3 regions of the Chryseobacterium lactis genome follow, and region 1 is predicted to be linked to each of the others. Evidence: riboswitches for the same ligand, from Rfam matches in the RefSeq annotation. Region 1 holds a riboswitch; each other region holds the start of a gene.
The links. Region 1 has a riboswitch for cobalamin ahead of EG342_RS13265 (T9SS type A sorting domain-containing protein). Riboswitches for the same ligand answer to the same signal wherever they lie in the genome.

Region 1 (6,184 bases):
AACAATTAATAATAATTCTTTATTTTTTCAAGTCATAAGGAGTATTTCAACAATACAACTTGTACGGTTATTTCTTAAAATCTCCAACAATAACTTTCATGATACTGAGAAAGTTAAGATTTCATGATTAATCATCAATATTTGATTGCCAAAATACATTCCCATTAATTTCATCCATTCATTAACTCTAATTTCTTGTATGAATTAATTTGATCTTGAAAAAATTCATTTTTATGGAGTTCAGAAACCATTCAAACGAAGCGAATCCGAAAAGCTAAATGAGTAGGAAAATATTATAAAACTTATCTATGAAAAAACAATTATGCTTTCTATTTATCTTCATTATAATAAATAGTTTCTCTTATGGACAATGTTTCAAGGAAATCAGTGCTGGGAATGACTATTCATTGGCCATAAAAAATGATGGAACATTATGGGCATGGGGATTTAATAGTCTGAGTCAATTGGGCGATGGAACCACAACAAGTAGATCGGCTCCGGTTCAAATAGGAACAGCTACTGATTGGAAAACCATCTGTGCTGGTTCCAGCTATTCAGCAGCAATAAAAACAGATGGGAGCCTTTGGATGTGGGGATTTAATTCTTCCGGGCAATTAGGTGATGGAACCAGTAGTTCCAGGCTAGTTCCAACACAGATAGGGACATCAACGAATTGGAAAAGTATAAGTACTGGAGATGGAATTTCGTTAGCAATAAAAACAGACGGAACACTGTGGGCTTGGGGACGTAATACTGATGGAATATTGGGGGATGGTACAACCATCGACAGAAATACACCAACACAAATCGGAACTGCAACGAATTGGAAAAGCATCAGTGTTGGATATAGTCATTCACTGGCAATCAAAACAGATGGAACTCTATGGGGATGGGGACACAATGGCTATGGACAAGTAGGCAATGGATCAACAACAAACAAAACCATCCCGGTACAGATAGGAACAGCTACTGATTGGCAAAGTATTGATGCCGGTTATAGTTATTCTGTAGCCACAAAAACAAACGGAACCCTTTGGGCTTGGGGATATAATCACTATGGACAACTCGGAGATGGAACATTAGCTGATAAGCATTCACCAGTACAAATTGGAACAGGAAACAATTGGCAAAACATATCTGCTGGGGGGCGTTCTGTCTTTGCTATAAAAACCGATAAAACATTATGGGCATGGGGAGAAAATGGTTTCGGTCAATTAGGTAATGGTACCATGTATACGAGCGTTCTTGTACCAACACAAAACGGAACGGAGACTAATTGGCAAAATATATCATCCGGTACGAAACATACTTTCGTTACCAAAGCAGATGGTACATCTTGGCTATGTGGAAGCAATGGCAGCGGGCAATTAGCAGATGGAACTACCACCAATAGAAATACCCTTATTTCTCTGGCTTGCCCCACGGCTACCTTAGCAGTTGATGAGACTTCAACAACATCAGACCATCTAAAAATTCACCCTAATCCCGTACATGACAACTTAAATATTTCGTTTGACCAAAAGATTCTTACAGTTATGGTCTACAATATGGCAGGACAACAAATACTTACTAAAGCAATCAATGATAATAAAGGAACAGTGGATATTTCTTCTTTAGGATCCGGAACGTACCTGGTTAAGATAAATACAGATAATGATATTGCCAAAACGATAAAGGTAATCAAACGATAAGTATCAACAAAAACCTCTAAAACAAGCAATAATGCAATAAAAACGGCGGAATCTTCGATTCCGCCGTTTTCTTTAAAAAAATCTAATTATTGAATATCGACTACGTACATAGTTCCTTTGTCTACTTTACCTGTTTTAGGTAAAATTTTGGCTTTTGGGTTCCCGTTTCCGTCATCTACTACTCCGAAGTCATCATCATTGAAGACAGCCAGTTTATTATTTCCGAGATAAACAATCCCTTCAAATTTATCATGTTCATACCCTAGTTTTGTAACAAGATTTACTGCTAATGTTTTTGAAACTGCTTTGATTCCTGCAGTGGCAAGTTCATCCCAGGTACATTCTTCCAATGCTTTATTATTCACCTTCATTCCGTCAACGGCAGTAAAATCAGATCCGGTAACATCGGTTGCTCCGCCGATGTTGATTCTGTATACTTTCTTGATTCCTCCCTGAGATCCAAAGTTTCCATCTCTTTCTATCACTAAGAATTCGGTATTGCTTAAAGCTGTAATATCACAGACAGAATCCGAAGCACCACCATCCTGCTTGTATAAAAACTGCTTAGTCTGGCCGGTAACCGTATCGAAAGTCACAATTCTCGTTAAAGTTGTATTCTTTGCGGCAGTTTTATTGGGAACATACATCATGGATTGCATAGTACCTACCAACGTTCTTCCATCCGGTGTTAAGCAAAGTCCTTCCATTCCTCTGTTGGCTCTTCTTTTTGCTAAAACCGCAGGCAGTTTTCTCGTTCCTGTATTTACTCCAACCGGACTTATTCTTTCCATTTCTATGCCTTCAGCGCTGTAATGAACGATATGCGGACCATACTCATCAGAAACCCAGAAAGTACCGTCTGGAGCTGCCACAATACTTTCACTGTCCAATCCATATTTATCTGTTCCCAAGACATTTCCTGTTGCATCATAAGCAACTTCTCCGGTACTTCCCATTCCTACAGGGTTTGGTAATCCAGTAATTGGTTGCCCGGATGGATTTTTAAGTTTAATATATTTGATTACCTCAATATTTCCTTCGGCATTAATTTTAAAATGCATAATTGTTGGGGTAAAATTGGGGGTCAAAAACTTTTTACCGTTCAGATAATCTGTATTCGGGCCACGGTCGGTAATGACATAAAACTCTCCTTTCCTGGATGGATGAGCCGCTGCACCGGAACCAAATCCGCCATTGATCACATCTACTCCATTGATGGTTGCCATTTTTGTAAAAGCAAACTCCTGAGGAAGCTTCGAATAATTGATATCCTGGTTATTTGCATTGTCATCATCTTTATTACAAGAGAATAATGCGGTCATAACCAGCGCCGGTAATAGTAGTTTTTTCATATTAACTTTTATGGCGCGAAAGTATAAATTGATTGTAAACTGATCTTAAATACAATGATAATTATATTTTAACAATAGAATCTCCAAAATGAATTCAATATAAACAACAAAAACTCAAAATTAACATAACAAATAAAGCATTTAACTCCAATTCATTAACAATCAGTCAAATTAAAAATTTCAACTGTACTCAACGATCCGAACATTCGGGGAAGAAGAGAAATAATTCACAAAACGGTTCCGGAATTTATATGATATATTTGCGGCGTTTTAAGGTTGAACATTGTTCATTAATAGGGAATCAAGTGAGAATATCAATTCTTGAGCTGTACCCGCAACTGTAAGCTGTTTTACCTATAGTTACATCATACCACTGGCCCAAAATCCCGGGAAGGTTTAGTATAGGATGCGAGCCAGGAGACCTGCCTTGGAAAAACTTTTAATTTGAGGATTGAGGATATTAGTCCTTTTCCATTTAATAAGTTTCGGGAATAAAACTTTAATTTAATTATATCATGAGAAAAATCTATTTCTTTTTCTTACTGTTTTGCATGCAGTTTTTATGGGCTCAATTTACAGAAAATGACATCCGTTTTTGGGTGGGAACAGGTTCTAAAAAAGCTTATTTTGTCACTGATTTTAATGACAATAATACTCCAGAATCTTATGCCTGGGGATATCGTTTTGACTCCAACAATTTAACCATGGAGGACATGATCAATGCTATTGTAACGGCAGAACCTAAAATGGCTGTTGACATTCCTACCGGCTTCCTTTTTAGCCTTACTTATAATGATCACACTCCTTCTACCGATGATTATTGGATTACCTGGTCCGGACCCGGCGCAGAAAATATGACCTGGAATAATGGTGTTGGCTATACTCCGCTAGTTGATGGAAACTGGTATGGGGTGACTTACGGATCTGATGATACCGTTATCAATACTCCGCCATCTGTACCTGTTGCAGCTTATAGTTCTCAATGGTACAAATCATCGCAGATTACTAACTGGATTGGAACCGGAAGTAATAAAAGTCTTGTGGTGATTGATTTTGGAACTGACACTACCACCGGAAATGCCAATTCTTTTGTCTTTGGAATTCAATACAACGGAAGTATAAATGCAGAACAGGCGCTGCAACTCATTCAAAGTCAAAGTTCTTATTTCAGTTTTACCGAAGGAAATGGTCAGATTTCTAACCTGTCACTTAATAGTTTTACCGGAAATACTTCCGGATCGGAAAGCTGGAAACTGTACAAAGGGAAAGACCTCTCAAGCTGGCAACAGAAAGCTGATCTTTCGCAGATCCAGTTGGGAAATAATGACTGGCTGGGCTTAAGCTTTGGACAAAGAAGACCATTTATCCCTACAGAAGCGATTGATGCAACACTTGGTACCTCAACGGTGAATAAAAAAGTTTTTAATATTTACCCAAATCCGGCCAGTGATTTTATTCAAATCGACACTACCGATAGCCTGAAAGAAGTAAATATTTATTCGGTTACCGGACAAAAAGTAATGACTTCCCAAACTGCAAGAATTAATATTCAGTCTTTACACTCAGGAGTGTATTTTGTTGAGATTAAAACAGCCAAAAACTCTAGTATTCACAAGGTTGTAAAGAAATAAGTATTGGTTAACCACCCCGTCAAAAATTCTTTGAATTTTTGCCACCCCTCCGGAGGAGGGGAACATTCACCTCTTCAATTCGAGGGATGCAGATAACAGGACTGATACATTGACCGTAGATAATTCCTAATGAAACTGACAGTTTGATACAAAAAGAAACGCACCGGATTGGTGCGTTTCTTTTTTATGATTTTACAATCAATTATTTTTTCTCTGTAGATCTCTGTAAAACCTCATCTACCATTCCGTAGCCTTTTGCTTCTTCAGAAGTCATCCAGTAGTCTCTGTCAGAAGATTTTTCAACCCACTCATATGTTTGTCCTGAATGGTGACCAATGATCTCATAAAGCTCCTGCTTTAATTTCAACATTTCTCTCAGGTTGATTTCCATATCAGAAGCAACTCCTTGTGCTCCTCCTGACGGCTGGTGAATCATTACTCTTGAGTGCTTAAGAGCAGAACGTTTTCCTTTTTCTCCGGCAACCAATAATACAGCTCCCATTGAAGCGGCCATACCTGTACAGATTGTCGCAACATCCGGCTTAATGATCTGCATTGTGTCATAAATTCCAAGACCTGCATACACGCTACCTCCAGGAGAGTTGATGTAGATCTGAATATCTTTAGACGGGTCTGCACTTTCTAAGAATAAAAGCTGAGCCGTCACGATATTGGCAACCTGATCATCAATACCTGTTCCCAGGAAGATAATTCTGTCCATCATCAAACGAGAAAAAACGTCCATTTGAGCAACATTTAATCTTCTTTCTTCCATGATGTACGGAGTAAGATTCGTTGGGCCATACATTCCCATATACTGATCGGTAACCAAACCGTTATTTCCTAAATGTTTTACAGAGAAATCTCTGAATTCCTTTTTAATGTCCATATTTCTATTATGTATTATTTTAAATTTTTTCAAAGTTTAAATTACAATATTTATTCCTAAAAATTTATAGGACTTTTTGTCACAGAATACAAAAAATTGTATTTAAACTATCTTTTTCGATCTCCATAAATGCCTTTGATAGGAGAATATTCGATCATATTGCTCAATCGTATGGAAGCCTGTTTCAATAAAGTAATCTTTTTGATCAGTTCAAAGTATTTCGTTTCATCTGTACTACTATGCTGATCAAGTTCTTTTGCCGTTTCCTTGATTAAATAGTCAATATATCTGTATTTGTGCAGCAGAACATCACCTTTAATCTGATCTGCCACTTTATCACCATAATTAGGGGGATAGATATTTCTGGAAGCCCAGTTTTCAAGCTCATCCAAAGGAATCAACGCATCTACAACCTTTGTTGTAATTTCTTCATCCATAAAAGATACAAAAAAGTTTCCACTTCTCAATTCTTCCTTCTGAATTCCCTCCTTTACCTGGTTGATAATAATTTCATTTTCTTTCACTAAAAAGGCATATTGTTCCTCGTCAAAATGATGGAGAATTTCTTCAATAACCGTAATCTGGTATTCTTCATTCTGATCATTTTTTCTCTTCAATACG
Region 2 (6,184 bases), 2.3 Mb from region 1:
TATTAAATTTTTAACAGTACGAAATTAAAACTTTTTTTTTACATACCGAACTAAATACTATGATTTTTTTTCACTTTTATGAGAGAAGAAGAGTGTGAATTTCAAACGGTTGGCTATCCATTCACACCTTCCACCACTCTCTGAAGTTAATTATTTAGTTTGTATGGAAATTTCGTTTTTTCCGTCTTTGATTTTAATGTCTACATCTTTATTGATTTTTTTGATGTCAGATGCTACAGAATCAATTACTTTCTTTGCCTGATTATTAGGAACTTTTTTACCATTAATAATAATACTGTCCTTATCGTCAGAATTGTATTCAATGCTTGAACCGTTTACTGTAATCTTATTTTTTTCGATTCTGATTCCGTTGTGGTTTTCGTCTCTGTCCTGATCATTATCATTGATGCCATCACCGTCTAAATCACCATCGAAGTTGATACCGCTTTTTTTCATAGAGATTACCACTGTTTTTTGAGGAACTACAAGTTCGTAATCAACTCTGTAATCTCTGAATCTGTGATCATAAGGATATTTAATAAAGTTAGGAAGCATTACTTTGTTGTTGACAACTTCTACAGGAACGGTCACCTGAACCGGATAGTTATAGCCGTTTCCTTCTTTTTTAATGATCAGGTAAGGCGTTTTGATATCTGATTTTCTCGTTACATCTACCGAAATATAATCTTCTTCGTAAACGGATTTTTTATCAGAATAAATGTCATCGTTATACGCTTTGAAATTCTGAGGGATATTAATTTGTTTTACATCTACATACACCGTGTCAGATGTAGTATTGATAGCAACATTTTCTATATCTTCCTTACTTCCTCTGTAGATCAGGTTTTTCTTCGCCATGCTGATTCCGAAATAAGTTCCCAACCCGATAAGCAGAAGAAATAAACCACCGATTACCCATCCGATATTTCTCAATTTGGTTTTTGGTGAGAATATTTTGATGCTTAGTAAGCTGAAGATAATGGCAGGAATTAAGCTTCCGATCACCATCATAGCAGCTAATACTTTATCAAGCCCCTGATCATCCATATAGAATCTGATTTCATTCGCTCCCGGGAAGTCAGTATCCATTCCGAAAAGACCAAAAACCACAAATACTCCAATGATGCTTCCAACAGCCATTAGTACGAGGATTCCACCTACAATATACTTGAATACATTCCATACACCGCTGCTTGCGTTATTGATATAAGGTTTGTTTTCGTTGTATATTTCTCCGACTCTCTGTGTAGATTCGTTAGCAAACTGAACCAGTTTGTTCGATTCATTTTTAAGATTGTCGAAGTTCATAGGCTTTCCCTGCATTTTCAGGAAATCTGCTGCTGTTTCAGCCTTAGGAAGTACAATCCAAAGAACAACATACAGAAGTCCGATCAATGAAGAAGAGATGGCTGCGGTGAAGATTCCAAGAATGAAAATTCCTAACCAGATGGCTCTCATTGCAGTAATATCCATTCCTACATATTGAGCTAATCCTGCGCAAACCCCTGCAATTTTTTGTTTTTCAGGGTCACGGAATAATTGTTTTTTATCTGTGTAACCTGTGCCTGGGTTGCTTTTTTTGTTTGTCGTTTTTTCAGAAAAATAAGCTTCTTCCTGTTCTTCAATTTTTTCAGGGCTTCCGATTTGTGCGATTACTTTTTCTACATCAGTATCGTTAATCACTTCACGTTTTCCCAGAGAATCATTGAAAATCTCCACCATTCTTATTTCTATGTCATGCATTACCTCATCTGCTTCCGAAGCATCCAGTGAGCTTCTCAGAGCATTCAGGTAATCGCTGAGCTTTATATATGCGTGTTCTTCTATTGTAAAAGAAAAACCTGCGAGTCCTATTGAGAGTGTCTTGTTCATAGCTTTGTTTTTAATTTTGTTGGGTGATTTGGTTTACTGAAGCAGTCAGCTCATTCCACGTATTTAAAAGTTCATTCAGGAAAAGCTTTCCTTTCTCTGTGATCTGATAATATTTTCTGGGTGGTCCTCCGGTAGATTCTTCCCATCTGTAGGAGAGAAATTCTCCGTTTTTAAGTCTAGTGAGAAGAGGGTAGAGGGTACCTTCCACAACATCCAGTTTTCCTTTTTTTAGTTCATCTATAAGGTCGGAAACATACATTTCACGATGATTGATGAGACTTAAAATACAGAATTCCAGAATTCCTTTTCGCATTTGCGCTTTGGTATTTTCAGTATTCATCTTTGATAAGTTTTGTTAATTAGTTATATTTTTAGAATAATACTCCTAGCTAGTTGAGCGTATTCTAATTTTACATTACAAAGATATGTAAATAAAATGGTATTATGCAATACAAAGTAGTGAAATTTTTAAAATAAATTATTTAATTATCTGTTAATCAGTGTAATAAATTTTGTACTGGTTTTTTTAAAAATAAAGAATTCTTTAAAAGAGATAGATTTTTGACTTAAAATGTAAAGGCAAATGCATCAAATGTCCAATTTTAAATTTGTATTGTAGCAGCAGATTCATTTCTTTCCTTTTGAAAAAACAGCTTTTATATCATGCTGAGAGATCCTATTCATCAATTATATTTTGAAATCGATAGTATGATTTGTATTTTTGTTATGAAATTTTTTTAACACATCAATCCATTTTTACTATTACTATGAAAAGATTTAATGTATATAAGAGTTTATCGACTCTTGTTTTATTGGGACCTTTATGTTTCGGACAATACAAATTTGAGGTGAAAAATGCCTCTAAAAACTATACTGTCATCATCAATGTAGAAAATTGCTACGATGGGAGGTGTCATGATAAAGGAACAGTAGAATTATTTGACAATAAAAACACCAAGGTTCAGACTTTTACTTCTGAAGAACTGGTTATAGAATTAAATGAAAATCAAAAACCTACATCCGGAAAGCTAATACAATTGACAGAGCAGCAAAGTCCTGTTATCATTGATGACTTTAATTTCGATGGAACGGAAGATATTGCGATAAGAAACGGAAATAACGGAAATTATCAAAGCGATTCCTACGATGTCTATGTATTCAATAGTACAAGAATGGCTTTTGTGAAAAGTAAAGAACTGACAGATCTTGCTTCTAATGCGCTGGGACTATTTAATGTAGATTATAAGAGAAAGCGTCTTATTTCTACAGGAAAATCCGGTTGTTGCAGAATTTTTACCACAGAATATGAAGTGGTTCCGAATAAAGGATTAGAGTCAGTATTAGAGAAAGAGGAAGATATGACGGAAGAAAGTCGTGTAAAGGTGATTACCAAAGAGAAAATAAATAATAAATGGGTGACTAAAACTAAAGTTTATCCTGCAGATAAATATAATAGATAATACAATGAAGATACAGAAAGAGATCGATTTTATTCTGGCCGTAGATGCTTTGAAGAACGTGCAGAGAAGAAATTATAATGCAGATGATTCCAGAAGAGAAAACACTGCAGAACACTCGTGGCAGATTATTATCCTGGCTCAGATTCTTTTTCCATATGCGAAAAACCGTGCGGATATTGATTTACTGAGAGTAATAAGAATGCTTTCAATACATGATCTGGTGGAAATTGAAGCCGGTGATACTTTCTTATTTGATGAGAAAGCCATGGTTGGAAAATTCGAGCGAGAAAAGATTTCTGCTCAAAAGATTTTCGGGATTCTGGATGAGCCACTGCGTACGGAATTCTTTAATTTATGGCTTGAGTTTGAAGAAGAAAAAACACCGGATGCTATTTTTGCATGTTCTATCGACAGAATTATGCCTTTCATCCTGAATTCTCACACTTCAGGAAAAAGCTGGACAGAAGCCGGAGTGACCGAAAAACAAATCAGAAATATGCTTGAAAATGCCATCAGCAGAGCATCAGATGAAATGGGTGAGGCTTTTGAATTGCTATTGAGCAGAAGTTTGGAAACAGAGAAAGTACAGAAGTAATTTAGAATTTAAATAATATATAGAGCCGACTATTTAGTCGGCTTCTTTCGTGTGAGAACTGTATTGAGTAAATAGTTTCGGGCGGCCAAAGGCCGCCCGAAACTTTTATTATAGAATTTGGATTGGCTTTTTAAATTCGTCAATCGCTACAAAAGTGAAATCCCCGACAATGGCTTTTTCTCTTTCATAAGAGTACATCTGTTCGGTGAAGATCTCAACGTTTACTTTCATACTGGTCTTTCCAACGTAAGAAACTTTTCCGATCAACTCAACAATCGTTCCTGCAGGTATAGGTTTTTTAAAATCGATTTTATCACTGCTTACCGTTACCACTCTTTTTCTTGCAAAGCGGGTAGCGGTGATGAAGGCTACTTCATCCATCAGCTGCATTGCTGTACCTCCGAAAAGAGTATCATAATGATTGGTTGTGTTCGGGAAAACTGCTTTAAAGATTCTTGTTTCGGATGCTTCAATTCTTTCTTCTGTAGTCATATTTCATTATTAATTAAAGCGAAATGAAATCTATTAAAACAACAGAATAATGACAGGAACCTTAGAAATCCCTGAAACATCCATCAGATCAATATAACTTCAGATCGCGAAAGTTGCTTGTTTAAGAAAAAGGCAGGTCTCCTGACTTGTAACATCTTTTATCTCCTTCCCATGCCTCGCACAGTGGATCTTTTTATAAAAGACTTCAGTTACTTTACAGTTGCGCGACAGTCCGTGATTTTCACACGATTCCCTTTTAATCTGCGGTTAAGCAGAACCAGTTTCTGTGATGAATAAGTGGTAAAACTTTTCGGGTGCAAAAATAATGAAATTATTCCGGATTATGATAAATAATCTGACTGATCACTCTTCCTTTTTTGATCGTCCAAAGAGTCGTATATCTGTATTCTCCCGAACCATTGGTCATATAAAGAAAGATATTGTCGTTGTCCAGAGCAGTTACCGCTACATTATTGAAATCCATCGTAGGCTGGAACATATTTTTGATAGCTTCTCTTACAAAAACGGAACCTCGTCCGGGTTGCTGAACTCTGATTGATTTAATTTCAGTCATTCCTTCCGGAAGATCATTGCCGATTCCCCAGGGCTTTATTTTATCAATAGTAAGGATTTTACCTTCAGCATCTTTTTCCTTTTTACGGTACCCGGCGTTGGAAGGGTACACATCGATAACGACTTTACTTCTTTGGGCCGTAGGGACTTTAGGATCAGAATTATCTGTGAATATCATTGATTTCCCGTTTTTAGATTTCGAAGGCGTGTATGCCGGAAGCTGATCGATATAGGCAATACGCTCTTTATTAACCATTCCTTCCTTATCAAGGGTTTCATACCTTACGAAGGGTTTATCCTCATCCTGTTTTTCAGGATATTTAATCCAGATCCACTCCGTTTCTCCGGGAGCGGGTTTTACGTAAACAAATACATCCCCTTTACGCATGCGGATTTTATCTACAATTTTTCTGTAGTTATCCTTATGAACGCGTACATTGGCGTATCCTTCTTCAGCTTTTACAACACCGAAAGGAACTTTATTCTGACCTTTAACGAATGCCAAAGAAAAAATGCTGAAAGCGGATAAATAGAATGCTTTGTTTACAGAAATCATCATTACAAATTTTTGATTTCCCAAATATATAAATTAAATGGACGAATTTAAAGAATAGTCTTTCCAATTTTTGCGGCGTAATCACCCAGGTTGGTCTCGTTGGTATTTGATAGAATAATGATACTTAAATCATTGTTCAAATAATGAAACCATACGCAATTTGCACCTTCTATTTTTCCATACCGTTCCATTCTTTTGTACTTTTTAACGTCTCGAATCCAGACACTGTATCCATAATCATCCAGACCTGGATTCAGAAGCTTGTCTAAAGTTTCTTTTTTGATGAGTTGATAATCAAAAAGAGCATTGTTAAATTTGATAAGATCAGATGTACAGGAATACATAGCACCCGCAGCAGAAAAGTCTCCTACATACATGGGAATATTTGGAATTAAATGATCAAGATTTTTATCCTTGTAATAAGGGGTTGCCAAATTCTCTATCAATTTATAATGAGAAATAAGCCCCGAATTGTACATTTTTAAAGGGATAAGGATTTTTTGACTTAGTATTTCTTCATAGGTCATTTGATACATAACTTCCAAAATTCGGCCTAGGATCATATATTCTCCATTATTATAATCAAATTTTGTTCCCGGTTTATTCACCAACGGATTGGAACAAAATTGAGTTACA
Region 3 (6,184 bases), 2.5 Mb from region 1:
TTCATCCCGCCGGAGCTTTTATTTTCAATCTAATTTATTGAAAATAAAGCCGGCCGGTTTCTTCGAAACCGGCCGGAAAAAAACACAAATGATGAAAAAAAATAAAAAATTATTGAGTGTACGCCGAAGCGTAACTTTTAGTTTTTATAGAAACCGTTAGTACCGATTCCTGCGGTAAAGTTTAACAATAAAGTACCACTGGTAGCATTGTAAATATTTACTTTACTGTCTGCTGTAAAGCTTGCATCAGAGGCAAAAATCTTACCGTCAATAACGTCAAATCCGTATACATTCCCTGTTGCCGTTACGATAGGAACTGTTGGAAGAGTTGTTGTTCCAATTGTCATTCCGTAGATTTTATTGGTATCGGTGATGAAATAGAACTTGTTATCAGCTGCTCTTAGCTTTTGAACCTTTGGAATAGCTGTAAGAGTTGTTGTAGTATATGTTCCATCCGCTGTATTCAGCTTATAAATATATGAATTGGTATTATCAGAAGCCAATGCATAAGCATTTCCCTGATAGGAAATAAGATCTCTGATAATTCCGTTTGTCGGAAGATTAATCACCTGACTTACGGTATTTGAAGATGGGTTTACCACAGTTACAGTGTATCCCGTTGGGATTGGGTTCCAGCTTGCATCATATCCTATTCCGTCAGTTTGTACAACAATTTTCCCTGCTGCTTCCACTACTTTTTCTGCAGCATTAGTAAAATCAATACTTTTCACAAAAGAGTTGTCAGCAACGTTATACACGTTAAGCTTTCTTTTTCCTGTATCAAAATTATTGTTGGTTACATAATATTGATTCCCGGAAAAAGCAATACCTCTGGCACCATCAAGATTAGTTGTTACTGTAGTTTGTTTTTTGAAAGTATAACGGTTTACAATATCAATTTTATTAGGAATATTAGAAACCAGATAGGCATTACTTCCGTTGAACCCAATCGTCTGAAGTACTTTTCCTAATTGTTCGTTATTTGCTGTTGAATACACTTTATTAAACCCATAAGACAGATTATTACTTACAAAAGAAACATCTGCAGTAGGAGTAGTAAATCCACCTTCATTAGAAATAAGAACTCCGTTTTCAAGAGTGGTTGGCATCGTAATCATTTCGCTGCTATCTGAGCTACAAGACACATTGAAAAGTAACATAGAAGCAAACGCAAGAGGTAAAATTTTTCTGATATTCATATCTAATTAATTTATTTTAAAAGTTGATATTGAGATTTACACTGTAATTTCTTTGTGGTAAAGGATAAGAAAGCATCGTGTAATAAGTTGTATTAAAAATATTATTCACCTTAAAGCCCAGCGTATAATTTTTATAAAATGTGAAACCGGCACCAGCATTCATTACAAAATATGGATCAAGTGCAGCACCTTTTGTTTCATTGGAATCTGTATAGGTACGTCCGTTAAACATTCCCTGTACATATACTTTCACAAAATCATATTGATAATCAATACTTCCTGTAAATTTGTGATAAGGTACGTACATCAGCTGTTTTTTAATACTAAGATCTGTAGATTTGGTATAAGAATATCCCAGATTCGATTTCAAAATATGTTTTCCAAACTTTTTTTCGTATCCCAACTGTGACTCCAACCCGTAAGATTCTACTTTTGCAGTATTAAATGCTGCATAATATCCGGCAAGTGTCGGAAGCCATCTGATCATGTCCCGGATATTCATATAGTACGGAATTACAGAAAGTTTAAAATCTCCTGCCATAAATTGGTTTCTCCATTCAAACTGATAGGATGTTTCAGGCTTCAGATCTTTATTTCCACCTTGTCCCCAGTACAGGTCATTGAATGTTGAAAATTTGAAATTTCTGGAAACATCCAACCCTACATGATACCAATCTACAGCATTCCATTTTCCTGAAAAAGAAAATAAAACGGGTGAACTTATATCCTCCACAAAATCCTTCTTTATTCCTGCCTCAAAACGCAAATCTTTTGTGGTGAAGTATCTTAATAATCCGGAAACAGAACCTATATTTCTGTGAACGTCTCCCACCATTGAAGTTCCTTCTCCGTTTCCTTTATTCAGCTGATATTCCGCGATGATATTGATATTCCATTTCGGATGTACGAAATAATTGAAATCATTTTTCACGATATAGTTTTTCCCGGTTCCTCCACTGGTATAAGGTTTGTCAATATTGCTGAAATATTGGAAATTCTCTTCCGTGTAAGCGGCTTTGAATGAGTTGCTGAATTTGGATTCATTCCAATCCCAGGAAACAAGACTTCGGATATTCTGAGTATGATACTTCGTTTTCGTTTCAAGATCTCCAAAAAAAACAGGATAATGCTGTCTTCCATTAAAGAATTCAGAAATCCATGAAATCTGATGATGAGGGGCAATTTTATAAGCTGTAGCTATATTGAAATTGGTATTATAATACTGTCCGTTATCGTTTGTATACGTTTTCCCTTCGTTTTCTACCTTATAATTATTCTCACTTGCTGAATAATTTCCGGAAGCCTTAAAGCTGAATTTATCATTACTGTAAGACCCTTTAACAAAGTTATTATAGGTACTAAAAGAAGCTGCTTCTGAAAATAAAGAACCATGAAATCCTTTGTTAAAATTCAGATCATTATTCAAATGAATACTTCCCCCGATGGCTCCACTTCCATAAATTACACTTCCTCCTCCAGCTTTTATTCCGATCTGATCATAGCCAAATAAGGAAATATTATTGATATCTCCCTGCCCTAAAAACATAGAATTTATATTGATCCCGTTCCAGACAAAAGCAGTCTGCTGGGCCGTGGTCCCCCTGAACGATGGAGAAGAAACAGCACCTCGTCCGTTTTCTTTAATATAGAGTTGTGACTGAAATCTCAGCAGGTCAGAAAGATTGGTGGAGTTTTTTTCGGCATCTTCAGTCGTAATGGTCTTTACAGGATGAAAAAGCTTTACTTTATTCATCTGACTGTCGAAAATATAAATAGTATCAATGGCCTTCTCCTGTCCAAAAAGAAAACAACCATACGATGAAAAAAGCAGTACTAAAGATCTTTTTATATCCATACTCTTTTACTTTTCCTCCGAAAGCAATATGTTTTTTTGATTATGATTCTGGCAGGTCTCCTGACTTTCGCTTTCTGTGCCTTCCCGTTTCAGACAGTGGCTTTTTACAGAAACTTTTGTTGCGATTTACAGTTGCGGGGACAGTCCGGGGGTTACACCCGATTCCCTTTTCATTCCAATATCCTGGAAACCAAAATTTTTGCAAAGATAGCTTTTTAAATGTATTAGACAAAAAGGAGAATATAGCTTGCCATACTCCGGATATTTACTGATCGGTAACAATAAAAAAGCTGCCTTCAATACTGAAAGCAGCCATTATAAAGTATATATCTTTTTTAAATTATTTACCTATAACTTCTGTAATTGGATTTCCAACATTTCCACTTGGGAACTGGATTTTCAATAAAGAAGAAACCGTAGGTGCAATATCCGTCATATGATAAGCTTTATTGCTTTCTCCGTGCTGCACTCCCCATCCCATAAAGATTAACGGAATGTGTGAATCATAAGAATTCCACACGCTGTGTGTTGTTCCCGTTTTAGAATATGGAGGAAGCATAGAGTCGTGAGAAATCAATTGAATATCTCCGCTTCTTTGTCTGTTGATTCCGTTGATGATTCTTTGTTTAATAGGCTCCGGAATACTTGACTCCTGCACTTTATCTACAGAAACAGCATATAAAACAGTAGGATCTTTTTCCAGTTCTTTTACCGCAAAATTTCTTACATCATCCAATTCCAGTTTACTATCTGCCAATACTTTTCTGTCAAAATATATCTGATAGTTATCAATAGCATTGATTAATTTATCTGCTCCAAACTTATCTTTCAGCTTTTGGTTAAGATTTTTTTCTGCACCTTCACCAAAGAAACCGGTGGTGATTTTATGCTCTTTAAGGAATCCTACAGAATGTGCTCCTCCGTGGTCAGCAGAAAGGAAAACAGTATACTCCCCTTTTCCTACTTTGGAATCAAGATATTTGAAAAACTCTGCTAAATCCTGATCCAGTCTGATATACACATCTTCTACCTCAATAGAATTAGGTCCGAATTTATGTCCTGCATAATCTGTGGAAGCCAGGTTGATGGCTAAGAAATCCGTAATATTATCTCCACCCAGTTTTTCACCTTCTACAGAAGCTTCCGCCAATTTCAAGGTCAATGTATTTCCAAAAGGAGTGTAACGAATATTATCTTTTTTTGTCTGATAATCCTGAGCTAAATTGCTGTAAGGGAATGTAGGGGTTTTTGCACTTCCCAGTAATCCTTCCCAGGCAGAATTATCAGGTGAACTTTCCGTATACTGATTGATCGGAAGTAAGGTATTCCAACCGTTTGAAACCAATTTTTCAGGCAAATTCTGAGAGTTGAATGATTTTACCCATTGAGGAAGATCATTCATATACCATGTACTGGTAATAAAATTTCCTGTACTGTCATCAAACCAGAAAGCCCCGTTTGGAGTATGTCCCGCAGGAAGAATAGAAGCACGGTCCTTCAAAGAAACCCCGATTACTTTCCCTTGGAAATTAGTGGCTAATCTCAATTCGTCAGTTACTGTGGTAGACCAAAGGTTTTTCGGAGAATGGCTTCCGATTTTAGCATTGGTAGTTCCTACAGGCTGCACACTTTCGTCTGCCGTACAATAAACTCCCTTACCTGTTTCCTTATCCGTCCAGTCGTTTCCGGCTATTCCGTGGATTGCAGGTACAGATCCTGTATAGATACATGTATGTCCCAAAGCCGTAATGGTAGGAACATAAGGAATATGTACATTGTTTAAAGAATATCCTGTGTTCAAAAGTCTTTTGAAACCATCATTTCCATACTTCCCGTAAAAACGGTACAAATAATCCCAACGCATCTGATCTACGACCAGACCTACGACTAATTTCGGTCTTTCAAGTTGGGTATTTTTGTTCTTCTGTGCATTGATTGTAACTACGGACAAGAAAGTAGCTGCCGCAATTGAAATGTTCCTAAGCATCCAAGTAAAATTTTTATTGATCACAAATTTAAGCGTTTTGAAAGTTTTGGAGTGTGAAATTTTATTTAATTTTGATATTTTACAACCGATCAACTTATTTTGCTATGGTTTTAGGAGTCTACTGGTATTTTAAATTTCCTGAAAATTTATATCATTTCAATTTTTTTAAATTCTTTGAAGGCTTCGGAGGCCACGCTGATAATGATGCTGAATTGATCGCAAAGGTCCGGGTTGATCATATTGATCATTTTATCCAAAAACTGGAAACTTTAAAAGAACATTTCAAAAGAACCTTTTTACAACTGAACATTGATGGAAACCAGCTTATCATAAGTATAGGAGACCATCAGCTTTTTGATTATCACTTCCAGTTTGCTCTTGAAATTGAAAATTTACTTAGTCGTGAAAATGCTGTATTGATAGAACCTGGCGATCCTTTTAAAATTCAAAATACCAAAGTCTATCATCCGGAAAGAGAGCAATTTAAAAGAATTGAATATAATTTCATCCAGATCGTTGGGTCAGACTTTAAAAAAAACAACGCAGAAATTCTTTCCATCAGAATCGACTGTAATTTACCCTTAGTATCTAAAAAGGATTTCCTTCATGACGTTGTCTTAATTTGTAAGGATGAAAACCTCAATATCTTTTATTACAACGATTACGATTTTGAAGATCAATGCAACCTGATGTTATTTTTCACTAATGGAAGGCAGTATAAAGACGGTATTCAAACCATTGATATCAATTCATTCGGGAATAAAATAAGATCTCTTACCCAAAAATATCAGTTTCATTTTGGCCATTTTGGTGGGTTAAAATACTATCCTCTTAACGGGCCTCATATTGAATTGATGGAGGATGAAAATTTTATTTTAAATTAATAATAATCAACACAGTATCACTATGATTACATTCAAATATGTTATCCTGTACGTAGAAAACGTAGAACAATCTATGAATTTTTATAAAAACACCTTTAATACCGAAATAAAATTCATCACTCCGGAAAAAGATTATGGAGAGCTTATTACGGGAGACACAAGTCTTTCATTTGCTTCCATTGAGCTCGCCGGTTCAAATTTGAAACAAGGATTTTTAACCTCCAAAACCCACGCTAAACCTTTCGGAATTGAACTTGGA

Region 2: linked by a shared signal. The riboswitch ahead of EG342_RS23530 (acyl-CoA thioesterase) and the one ahead of EG342_RS13265 (T9SS type A sorting domain-containing protein) in region 1 are both predicted to bind cobalamin.
Region 3: linked by a shared signal. The riboswitch ahead of EG342_RS24375 (TonB-dependent receptor plug domain-containing protein) and the one ahead of EG342_RS13265 (T9SS type A sorting domain-containing protein) in region 1 are both predicted to bind cobalamin.

What each region holds. Positions count from the first base shown of each region.
Region 1 is NZ_CP033924.1:2,966,659-2,972,842, reverse strand. Features, by position in the region: gene EG342_RS13275 (T9SS type A sorting domain-containing protein) at 309-1,691, shown strand; gene EG342_RS13270 (esterase-like activity of phytase family protein) at 1,778-3,043, opposite strand; cobalamin riboswitch at 3,300-3,487, shown strand; gene EG342_RS13265 (T9SS type A sorting domain-containing protein) at 3,559-4,674, shown strand; gene clpP (ATP-dependent Clp endopeptidase proteolytic subunit ClpP) at 4,877-5,563, opposite strand; gene dnaG (DNA primase) at 5,671-6,184, opposite strand, start outside.
Region 2 is NZ_CP033924.1:5,279,301-5,285,484, reverse strand. Features, by position in the region: gene EG342_RS23550 (PspC domain-containing protein) at 151-1,872, opposite strand; gene EG342_RS23545 (PadR family transcriptional regulator) at 1,883-2,212, opposite strand; gene EG342_RS23540 (XAC2610-related protein) at 2,640-3,332, shown strand; gene EG342_RS23535 (HD domain-containing protein) at 3,337-3,927, shown strand; gene EG342_RS23530 (acyl-CoA thioesterase) at 4,036-4,419, opposite strand; cobalamin riboswitch at 4,534-4,716, opposite strand; gene EG342_RS23525 (hypothetical protein) at 4,751-5,551, opposite strand; gene EG342_RS23520 (serine hydrolase domain-containing protein) at 5,596-6,184, opposite strand, start outside.
Region 3 is NZ_CP033924.1:5,461,154-5,467,337, forward strand. Features, by position in the region: gene EG342_RS24370 (YncE family protein) at 138-1,199, opposite strand; gene EG342_RS24375 (TonB-dependent receptor plug domain-containing protein) at 1,216-3,054, opposite strand; cobalamin riboswitch at 3,088-3,264, opposite strand; gene pafA (alkaline phosphatase PafA) at 3,395-5,041, opposite strand; gene EG342_RS24385 (hypothetical protein) at 5,146-5,925, shown strand; gene EG342_RS24390 (VOC family protein) at 5,948-6,184, shown strand, end outside.